One region of the Streptomyces sp. CC0208 genome, then DNA from elsewhere that is predicted to be linked to it. Evidence: riboswitches for the same ligand, from Rfam matches in the RefSeq annotation. Region 1 holds a riboswitch; the other holds the start of a gene.

Evidence for each region. A riboswitch is a leader RNA that binds a small molecule or an ion and turns the genes downstream of it on or off. The one in region 1 is predicted to bind cyclic di-AMP.
Region 2: linked by a shared signal. The riboswitch ahead of D1369_RS10365 (M23 family metallopeptidase) and the one ahead of D1369_RS15635 (C40 family peptidase) in region 1 are both predicted to bind cyclic di-AMP.

What each region holds. Positions count from the first base shown of each region.
Region 1 covers NZ_CP031969.1:3,472,578-3,476,838, forward strand. Annotated here, with positions in the region: gene pcrA (DNA helicase PcrA) at 1-854, opposite strand, end outside; cyclic di-AMP (ydaO/yuaA leader) riboswitch at 1,395-1,564, shown strand; gene D1369_RS15635 (C40 family peptidase) at 1,573-2,718, shown strand; gene D1369_RS15640 (tellurite resistance/C4-dicarboxylate transporter family protein) at 2,814-3,797, shown strand; gene D1369_RS15645 (hypothetical protein) at 3,775-4,128, opposite strand.
Region 2 covers NZ_CP031969.1:2,297,922-2,302,182, forward strand. Annotated here, with positions in the region: gene D1369_RS10360 (GntR family transcriptional regulator) at 1-411, opposite strand, end outside; gene D1369_RS10365 (M23 family metallopeptidase) at 600-1,352, opposite strand; cyclic di-AMP (ydaO/yuaA leader) riboswitch at 1,366-1,523, opposite strand; gene D1369_RS10370 (pitrilysin family protein) at 1,736-3,124, opposite strand; gene D1369_RS10375 (pitrilysin family protein) at 3,121-4,261, opposite strand, start outside.

The sequences.
Region 1 (4,261 bases):
TACTCGTCGACCAGGACATGCCTGAAGCGGCGGCGGTAGTGCTCGGAGACATCGGGGAACGCCCGGAGCAGGTTGACCGTCGTCATGATCAGGTCGTCGAAGTCGAGGGCGTTCGCCTCGCGCAGGCGCGACTGGTACATGGCGTAGGCCTGGGCGAGGGTCTTCTCGAAGCCGTCCGTGGCCTGGGCGGCGAAGTCCTCCTCGTCGATCAGCTCGTTCTTCAGGTTGCTGATCTTGGCGCTGAAGGACTTCGGCGGGTACCGCTTGGGGTCGAGGTCCAGGTCGCGGCAGACCAGGGCCATGAGGCGCTTGGAGTCGGCGGCGTCGTAGATCGAGAAGGAGGAGGTGAACCCGAGCTTCTTCGACTCCCGCCTGAGGATCCGCACACACGCGCTGTGGAAGGTCATCACCCACATCGCGTTCGCGCGCGGGCCGACGAGCTGCTCGACGCGCTCCTTCATCTCGCCCGCGGCCTTGTTGGTGAAGGTGATCGCGAGGATCTGGCCCGGGTGGACATTGCGCTCGCCGAGGAGGTGGGCGATGCGGTGGGTGAGCACCCGGGTCTTGCCGGAGCCGGCACCGGCCACGATGAGCAGCGGGGTGCCGGAGTGCACGACGGCCGCGCGCTGGTTCTCGTTCAGCCCCTCCAGGAGGGCGGCCGGGTCCACCACCGGGCGCGGGGCACCGTCGCGGTAGTAGGAGTCCCGCTCCGGGGGCACGTCGAACTTGCCGCCGAACAGGTCGTCCGGAACCTGCTCCGGTACGTGCTCGTCCTCGGGCGGCGGCGGTTCTTCCCCGTGGGCCCGAGGGGCCTGGAGGTCCGCCAGGAAGCTGTCGTCAAAGAGGCTGCTCATCGCTCTCCGAGTCTAGGGTGCCCCACTGACAGACCGCCGCCGCCCTGAGAACATCCACCGGTATCAGCAGCCGATGATCTTCCGGACCTGCCCTCCGGCGCCCCCGACCGCTGTCCGCGACCGACCGGACCGAGACGCGGGTACGGCCGCCGCACGGCCGCCGCACGGCCACCGCACGGCCACCGCAGGGACACCGACGGCGACGCCCGCCGGGAACGGCACCCGCAGGTGCCTGCGCTCGTCGCGCGAGACCTTGGTCACCCCGGCTCGCGTCGGGCCCGAACACCGCGGCGGCGGATCAGGCGGGCGCCGGCCTGCCTCCAACGGCACGGCCGTCCCGCTCCGCCTCACCCTCGCCCCCGGAGGAAACAGGCCCGAATCAGCGCAGATCGCCCCGGGTTGGTCACGCGGGGCGACGCCCGGGACGAAGGTCACGAAAATGTATCGGGCATATCGCACATCAACCTTCACACGGGCCACACCAGTTGGCTACCGTTCCGGACAGGCCGTACGACCCCCACCGGCGAACCCCGCCGGGCCGCACGGCCTCCGCCGAGTCCGCAGCGCCGCCGCGCGCCCGGAGCCGGGGACCCACCGAACCCGGGGTGAATCGGCCGACTCCCGCGCACGGGAGCGCCGTAGGGCAAACCTTCCGAAGCACCTCGCCCGAACCCGACAGCTAACCCGGTAGGCGGAGTACGGGAAGGAGTCGCCTCCCTTGGCGTCGCACCGCAAGTCGCGTCCCGTCGGTACGCGCGCAGCAGGCATACGGACCCCGGCCCTCGCGACGGCCGCCCTCACCTCCGTGGCCCTGCTGTCCCAGTCGGCGAACGCCGCGCCGGCCGATGACAAGCCGAGTCTCGAAGAGGTCGAGAAGAAGGTCGACGACCTCTACCGCCAGGCCGAGTCGGCGACCGACACCTACAACGCCGCCAAGGAGAGGACCACCAAGCAGCGCAAGCAGGTGGACACGCTCCTCGAGGACGTCGCCAGGCGCACCCAGACGCTCAACGAGGCACGGGAGGAACTCGGTTCCTTCGCCGCGGCCCAGTACCGCACCGGCGCCGCCGCGCCCGGCACGGCGACCTTCCTGCTCGCCGACACCCCGCAGGACTACTTCGACCAGACCCAGCTGATGGGCCGCTTGACGAGCCGCCAGAAGGGCGCCGTCGACGACTACGTCTCCGAGCAGTCCGCGACGATGAAGAAGCGCGAGGAGGCCTCCCAGAGCCTTCAGGCGCTCACCGAGACGCAGAGCGACCTGAAGACCGCCAAGGCGACCGTCCAGAAGAAGCTCGCCGACGCGCGCGAGCTGCTGTCGGAGCTGACCGCCCAGGAGAAGGCACGGCTCGCGGCGATCGAGCGGCGCAAGCAGCAGGAGGCGGACCGCAAGGCGGCGCAGCTGGCGCAGCAGCAGGCGGCAGCGGAGAAGGCCGCACAAGGAGCCGCGCAGGAGGCCACCGCCCCGCAGGAGAGCACGCCGACGGCGCCCGACTCCTCGTACGCCACCAAAGCAGCCAAGGCCCTCGCGTTCGCCCGCGCGCAGGTCGGCAAGCCGTACGTCTGGGGCGCCACCGGCCCCGGCTCCTACGACTGCTCAGGGCTCACCCAGGCCGCCTGGAAGGCCGCCGGGGTCGACCTCCCCCGTGTCACCTACGACCAGGTCAACGCCGGCACCACGGTCGCCCTGGCCGACGCACAGCCCGGTGACCTGGTCTTCTTCTACGACGACATCAGCCACGTGGGCCTCTACATCGGCAACGGCATGATGATCCACGCCCCCAAGCCGGGCGCGTACGTCCGCGAGGAGTCGATCTACTACGACGGCGAGTCGGGGATCCACAGCGTGGTCCGCCCGGCCTGAGGCGCCGTCCCGCGGAGCCCGCACTCGCGTGCATTTCCCCGCACGCGCGTGCGCGCCCCGCTCGCACGGCGCGGGGAGCTTCCTAGCATCGACCCATGCCCGGTACCTCCCCCCACTCCCCCCTGCGCGCCTGGTGGACGCGGCGCCCGCCCGAAGCCGGGGCCGCGGTGATGGCGACCGGCATCGTGTCGGTGGGGCTCCATCTGACCGGCCACGAGACGCTGTCGCGCATCGCCCTGGTGCTCGGTTGCGTGGCCTGGCTGGGGCTGGCCGCCGAGTTCGCCGCAGGACTGCTGAGGGAGCGCGCGCGCTGGGCCGCGGAGGCCAGGTCACCGGGCGGCCTGACGGCCGTGGCGGCGACCACCGTGCTCGGCACCCGTTTCTCCATGCTTGGCCGGCAGACCCTCGCCGAGACGCTGCTGGCGCTGTCCGCGCTGCTGTGGCCGGTGCTGACGGTGCTCGTCGTGAGGCACTGGAAGCGGAGGCTGCCCGGCGGGGTGTTCCTGTGCTGTGTGGCCGCCCAGGGTCTCGCGGTCCTGTGCGCCACGCTCGCCGCGGCGGAGTCGGCGGCCTGGCTCGCGCACACGGCGCTCGTGTTGTTCTGGCTCGGCCTGGTCCTCTACGGCGTCGCGCTCCACCTCTTCGATCTGCGCCAGGTGCTGGTCGGACCGGGCGACCAGTGGATCGCGGGCGGCGCGCTCGCCATCTCGGCGCTCGCCGGCTCGGGACTCCTCGCCGCCGACAGCGCGCGCCTGTACCTGTGGAACGACGACGACCACGGCGTCCTGCGCGCGGTGACCGTCGCCCTGCTGGTGCTCGCCCTGGCCTGGTACGCCGTCCTGCTCGTCGCCGAGTGCGTACGGCCGCGACCGCGCTACGACGTGCGCCGCTGGGCCACCGTGTTCCCCATGGGGATGACGGCGGTCGCGACCCTGTCGGTCTCCGCCGCCGCGGACGTGCCGTGGCTCCGGACCCCGGGCGAGGTACTGCTGTGGATCTCGGTGGCGGCCTGGTCGGCCGTCGCCGCGGGGGCGGTCGGCTCCGCCCTCGCCGCCGTCAGGTCCACAGCACCGCGATGAAGACGTTGGCCGTGGTCAGCGCGCCGACCAGGCCGAACAGGCGCTTGTCCACCGTTTCGTCGTCCCGCTTCACATAGACGAGGTCGAGGATCACGATCAGCAGGGCCAGCTTCACGCCGATCTTGATGTTGTTGACGTGCTGGTCGTCGGCCTGGTTGAGGCCGACCAGGATCACCCCGGTGACCAGCATGGTGGCGGCTCCGTGCAGCATCGCGGGGACGAACCGGGCGGTGCCCCGGCCCATCGCCTTCATCTGGGTGAGGAAGCCGCCGAGCAGCGAGGCGATGCCGACGATGTGCAGGCCGACGAAGAGATGGATGAGTACGTCCATGAGGCCGGAGCCTATGCCGGGCCCTGAGGGCCACGCGCACCGGCCCCTGGGGCAGATCTTGCATATATGCGGCCCATAGCACTCCCCACCCTCCACGGGTCCCGGAATCGCGACTTCGGTCAGCGCCCCGCGC
Region 2 (4,261 bases), 1.2 Mb from region 1:
GGCCTGCGCGAGCGTCTCGTGGAACCAGCCCCCCAGGGAGCGCAGATCGTCGCTGTTGCCCCGCCTGGCCCGCTCCTGGCCCAGCCTGACCAGGCCGCGCAGCACCTTCAGGTGGGCCTCGGTGCGCCGCTGGGCGGCCCGGGTGGCGCCGAGCGGTTCGAGGAGCATGCGCATCTCCAGGAGGTCGGCGCCCTCCTGCTCGGTCGGTTCCGCCACGCACGCGCCCGCGTGCCGCCGCGTCACCACGAAGCCCTCGGCCTCCAGGGTGCGCAGGGCCTCGCGGACGGGGACGCGGGAGACGCCGTAGCGACGGGCGAGCAGTTCCTCGGTGAGCCGGCTCCCGCGCTCGTGGACACCGGCGACGATGTCGTCCCGGATCGCCGTGCATACCGAGTGCGCCGGAATACGCATGTCCGACCTCCGTCTTAATCCCCGTGAAACGTCGCCGATTGACGTGTGTTCAGTGACTCTATTGCAATGAGCGGGAATTTCCGACGGCGGACCGGAATCCAGGGATATTTTTTGGACAACGGGGCGCTGGAAACGACGAAACCCCGGCTCGGGGAGCCGGGGTCTCGCGGAGTGTGCGCGACGGGTCGTCAGACGTTCACGCCGTGCGACCGCAGGTAGGAGACGGGGTCGATGTCCGAGCCGTACTCCGGGCTGGTGCGCGCCTCGAAGTGCAGGTGCGGTCCGGTGACGTTGCCGGTCGCGCCGGAGAGGCCGATCTGCTGGCCGGGGGTGACCGACTGGCCGACCGAGACGCCGATGGACGACAGGTGGCCGTACTGGGTGTACGTGCCGTCGGCCATCCTGATCACGATCTGGTTCCCGTACGACCCGCCCCAGCCCGTCTCCACGACGGTGCCGCGGCCGACCGCGTGCACGGAGGTGCCGCTGGCGGCGTGGAAGTCGACACCGGTGTGGCTGCCGGAGGACCACAGCGAGCCGCCGGTCTTGTAGCCGGTGGAGACGTAGGAGCCGGAGATCGGGGCGACGAAGGCGTTGAGACGCTTGCGCTCGGCCTCACGGGCGGCGCGCTCCTTGGCCTCGCGTATCTCCTTGGCACGCGCCTCGGCCTTCCGCTTGGCCTCCGCCGCCGCCTTCTTCTGTGCGGCGGCCTGGGCCTGGGCCTCGGCCTGGGCGCCGAGCTGGTCCGCGAGGGAGTCGCCGACGGTGACGACGGGCATGAGACCGGTCTGCTCGACGGAGTTGTCGGCGGCGAGCGCGGGGGCGGCGACGACGCCGATGACGCCGGTGGTGGCAAGGGCCGCGACGCCTGCGGCGCGGGCGGTCGTGCGCTTCATGCGGCTGGGACGACGGTGCTTCCCGGTGGCGCAGGTGAACGCCATGTGGTGGCTGATCCTTTCCTTCCTTCTCGCCTACCGGGTTAGCTGACGGGTTCGGAGCAGGAAGGTCTCCTACGGACCCCCTCGCGGTGCGCGGGCGTCCGATTCACCCCAGGGACGGTGGGTCCCCGGCTCCCCTGGCTCGCGCCTACGGGGACTCGGCGATGACTGTCCGGTGCCGCGGGCGCGGCGCAGTGCCTGACGGACAGCCCAGAGGACGCTAAGCGGGCCTGCTTTCAATCCCCAAACCGATCAGGGTGTTTGTAGCGCATCCCACAGGGCAGACAGGCAACCTCCTGCCCAATTCGGACATCTAAGTGAGTTGGGTGTCGAAGGGGCCCTGGTGACGCTCGCGTCACCAGGGCCCCTTCGAGGCCTGGTTGCCTCTACTCGGCCGTCACGACCTTGACTTCGCCGATGCCGAGGGCTTCGACGGGCTCCTTGATGGCGGCCGCGTCGCCGACCAGGATCGTCACCAGCCGGTCCACCGGGAAGGCGTTCACGACGGCGGCGGTGGCCTCGACGGTGCCGGTCGCGGCGAGCTGCTGGTAAAGCGTCGCCTGGTAGTCGTCGGGCAGGTGCTGCTCGACCTGGTCGGCCAGCGTGCTCGCGACGGCCGCGGCCGTCTCGTACTTGAGCGGTGCCACACCGACGAGGTTCTGTACGGCGACATCGCGCTCCGCGTCGGTGAGACCGCTCTCGGCGAGCGTGCGCAGCACCTTCCACAGGTCGTCCAGGGCGGGACCGGTGTTCGGGGTGTCGACCGAGCCGCTGATGGCGAGCATCGCGGCGCCCGAGCCGTCCGGGGCGGACCTGAGGACCTGGCCGAACGACCGTACGCCGTAGGTGTAGCCCTTCTCCTCGCGCAGGACGCGGTCCAGGCGGGAGGTGAGGGTGCCGCCGAGGCAGTACGTGCCGAGCACCTGCGCGGGCCACACGCGTGCGTGCCGGTCCGCTCCGATACGGCCGATCAGCAGCTGCGTCTGGACGGCGCCGGGGCGGTCCACGATGACGACCCGGCCGGTGTCGTCGGCGGTCACCGGCGGCACGGGGCGCGGCTCGCCCGTGGAGCCGGTCCAGGAGCCGAGGGTGTCGGCGAGCAGCGCGTCCAGGTCGATGCCGGTGAGGTCACCGACGACCACGGCGGTCGCGGTGGCGGGCCGCACGTGCTTCTCGTAGAAGGCGCGCACGGCCGCGGAGTCGATGTTCTCGACGGTCTCCTCGGTCCCCTGGCGCGGGCGCGACATGCGCGAGTCCGCCGGGAAGAGTTCCCTGGAGAGCTCCTTGGCCGCGCGGCGGGACGGGTTGGCCAGCTCGTGCGGGATCTCGTCGAGGCGGTTGCGGACGAGCCGCTCCACCTCGCTGTCCGCGAACGCGGGCGCCCTGAGCGCGTCGGCCAGCAGACCGAGCGCCTTGGCCAGGCGGGAGGCGGGCACTTCGAGGCTCAGACGGACGCCCGGGTGGTCGGCGTGCGCGTCCAGGGTGGCGCCGCAGCGCTCCAGCTCGGCGGCGAAGTCCTCGGCGGAGTGCTTGTCGGTGCCCTCGGAGAACGCGCGCGCCATGATCGTGGCGACACCGTCCAGGCCGGCCGGCTCGGCGTCCAACGGCGCGTCCAGGAGCACCTCGACGGCGACGACCTGCTGGCCGGGGCGGTGGCAGCGCAGGAGGGTGAGGCCGTTGTCGAGCGTCCCGCGCTCGGGGGCGGGGAAGGCCCAGACCTTGGGCTCGCCCGCCTGCGGCTGCGGGTGGAATTCCATCGTGGCGAGCTCGGTCACTTGGCCGCCTCCTCGTTCTCGTCGCTGGCTTCTACGGTCGCCGCGGCCTGCGGGTCCTCGGCGGCCTCCTCGGCGCTGTCGGCGATCTCGGCCGGGGCGGTGGGCTCGTAGACGAGCACCGCGCGGTTGTCGGGGCGCAGTTTGGCCTTGGCGACCTCCTGGACCTCCTCGGCGCTCACCTCCAGGACGCGCTGTACGGCGGTCAGGGCGAGCTGGGGGTCGCCGAACAGGACGGCGTACCGGCACAGTTCGTCGGCGCGGCCGGCGACGGTGCCGAGCCGGTCCAGCCACTCGCGCTCCAACTGAGCCTGGGCGCGCTCCATCTCCTCGGCCGTGGGGCCCTCCTCGGCGAACCGCGCGAGCTCCTCGTCGATGGCGGCCTCGATGACCGGCACCTCGACGTCCCCTGAGGTCTTCACGTCGAGCCAGCCCAGGGAGGGCGCACCGGCCAGGCGCAGCAGGCCGAAGCCGGCCGCGACGGCGGTACGGTCGCGCCGTACGAGCCGGTTGTAGAGGCGGGAGGACTCACCGCCGCCGAGGACGGTGAGGGCCAGGTCGGCCGCGTCCGCCTCGCGGCTGCCGTCGTGCGGCAGCCGGTAGGCGGCCATCAACGCGCGCGCGGGGACCTCCTCCTCGACGACCTCGCGCAGCTGCTCGCCGATGATCTCGGGCAGGGAGCCGTCGCGGGGCGCGGGCTTGCCGTCGTGCGAGGGGATGGAGCCGAAGTACTTCTCGATCCAGGCGAGCGTCTGCTCCGGGTCGATGTCACCGACGACCGACAGGACGGCGTTGTTGGGCGCGTAGTACGTGCGGAAGAACGCGCGCGCGTCCTCCAGGGTGGCCGCGTCCAGGTCGGCCATCGAACCGATCGGGGTGTGGTGGTAGGGGTGGCCCTCCGGGTAGGCGAGCGCGGTCAGTTTCTCGAACGCGGTGCCGTAGGGGACGTTGTCGTAGCGCTGCCTGCGCTCGTTCTTGACGACGTCGCGCTGGTTCTCCATCGACTCGTCGTCGAGGGCGGCCAGCAGCGAGCCCATGCGGTCGGCCTCCAGCCAGAGGGCGAGCTCCAGCTGATGGGTCGGCATGGTCTCGAAGTAGTTGGTGCGCTCGAAGCTGGTGGTGCCGTTGAGCGAGCCGCCC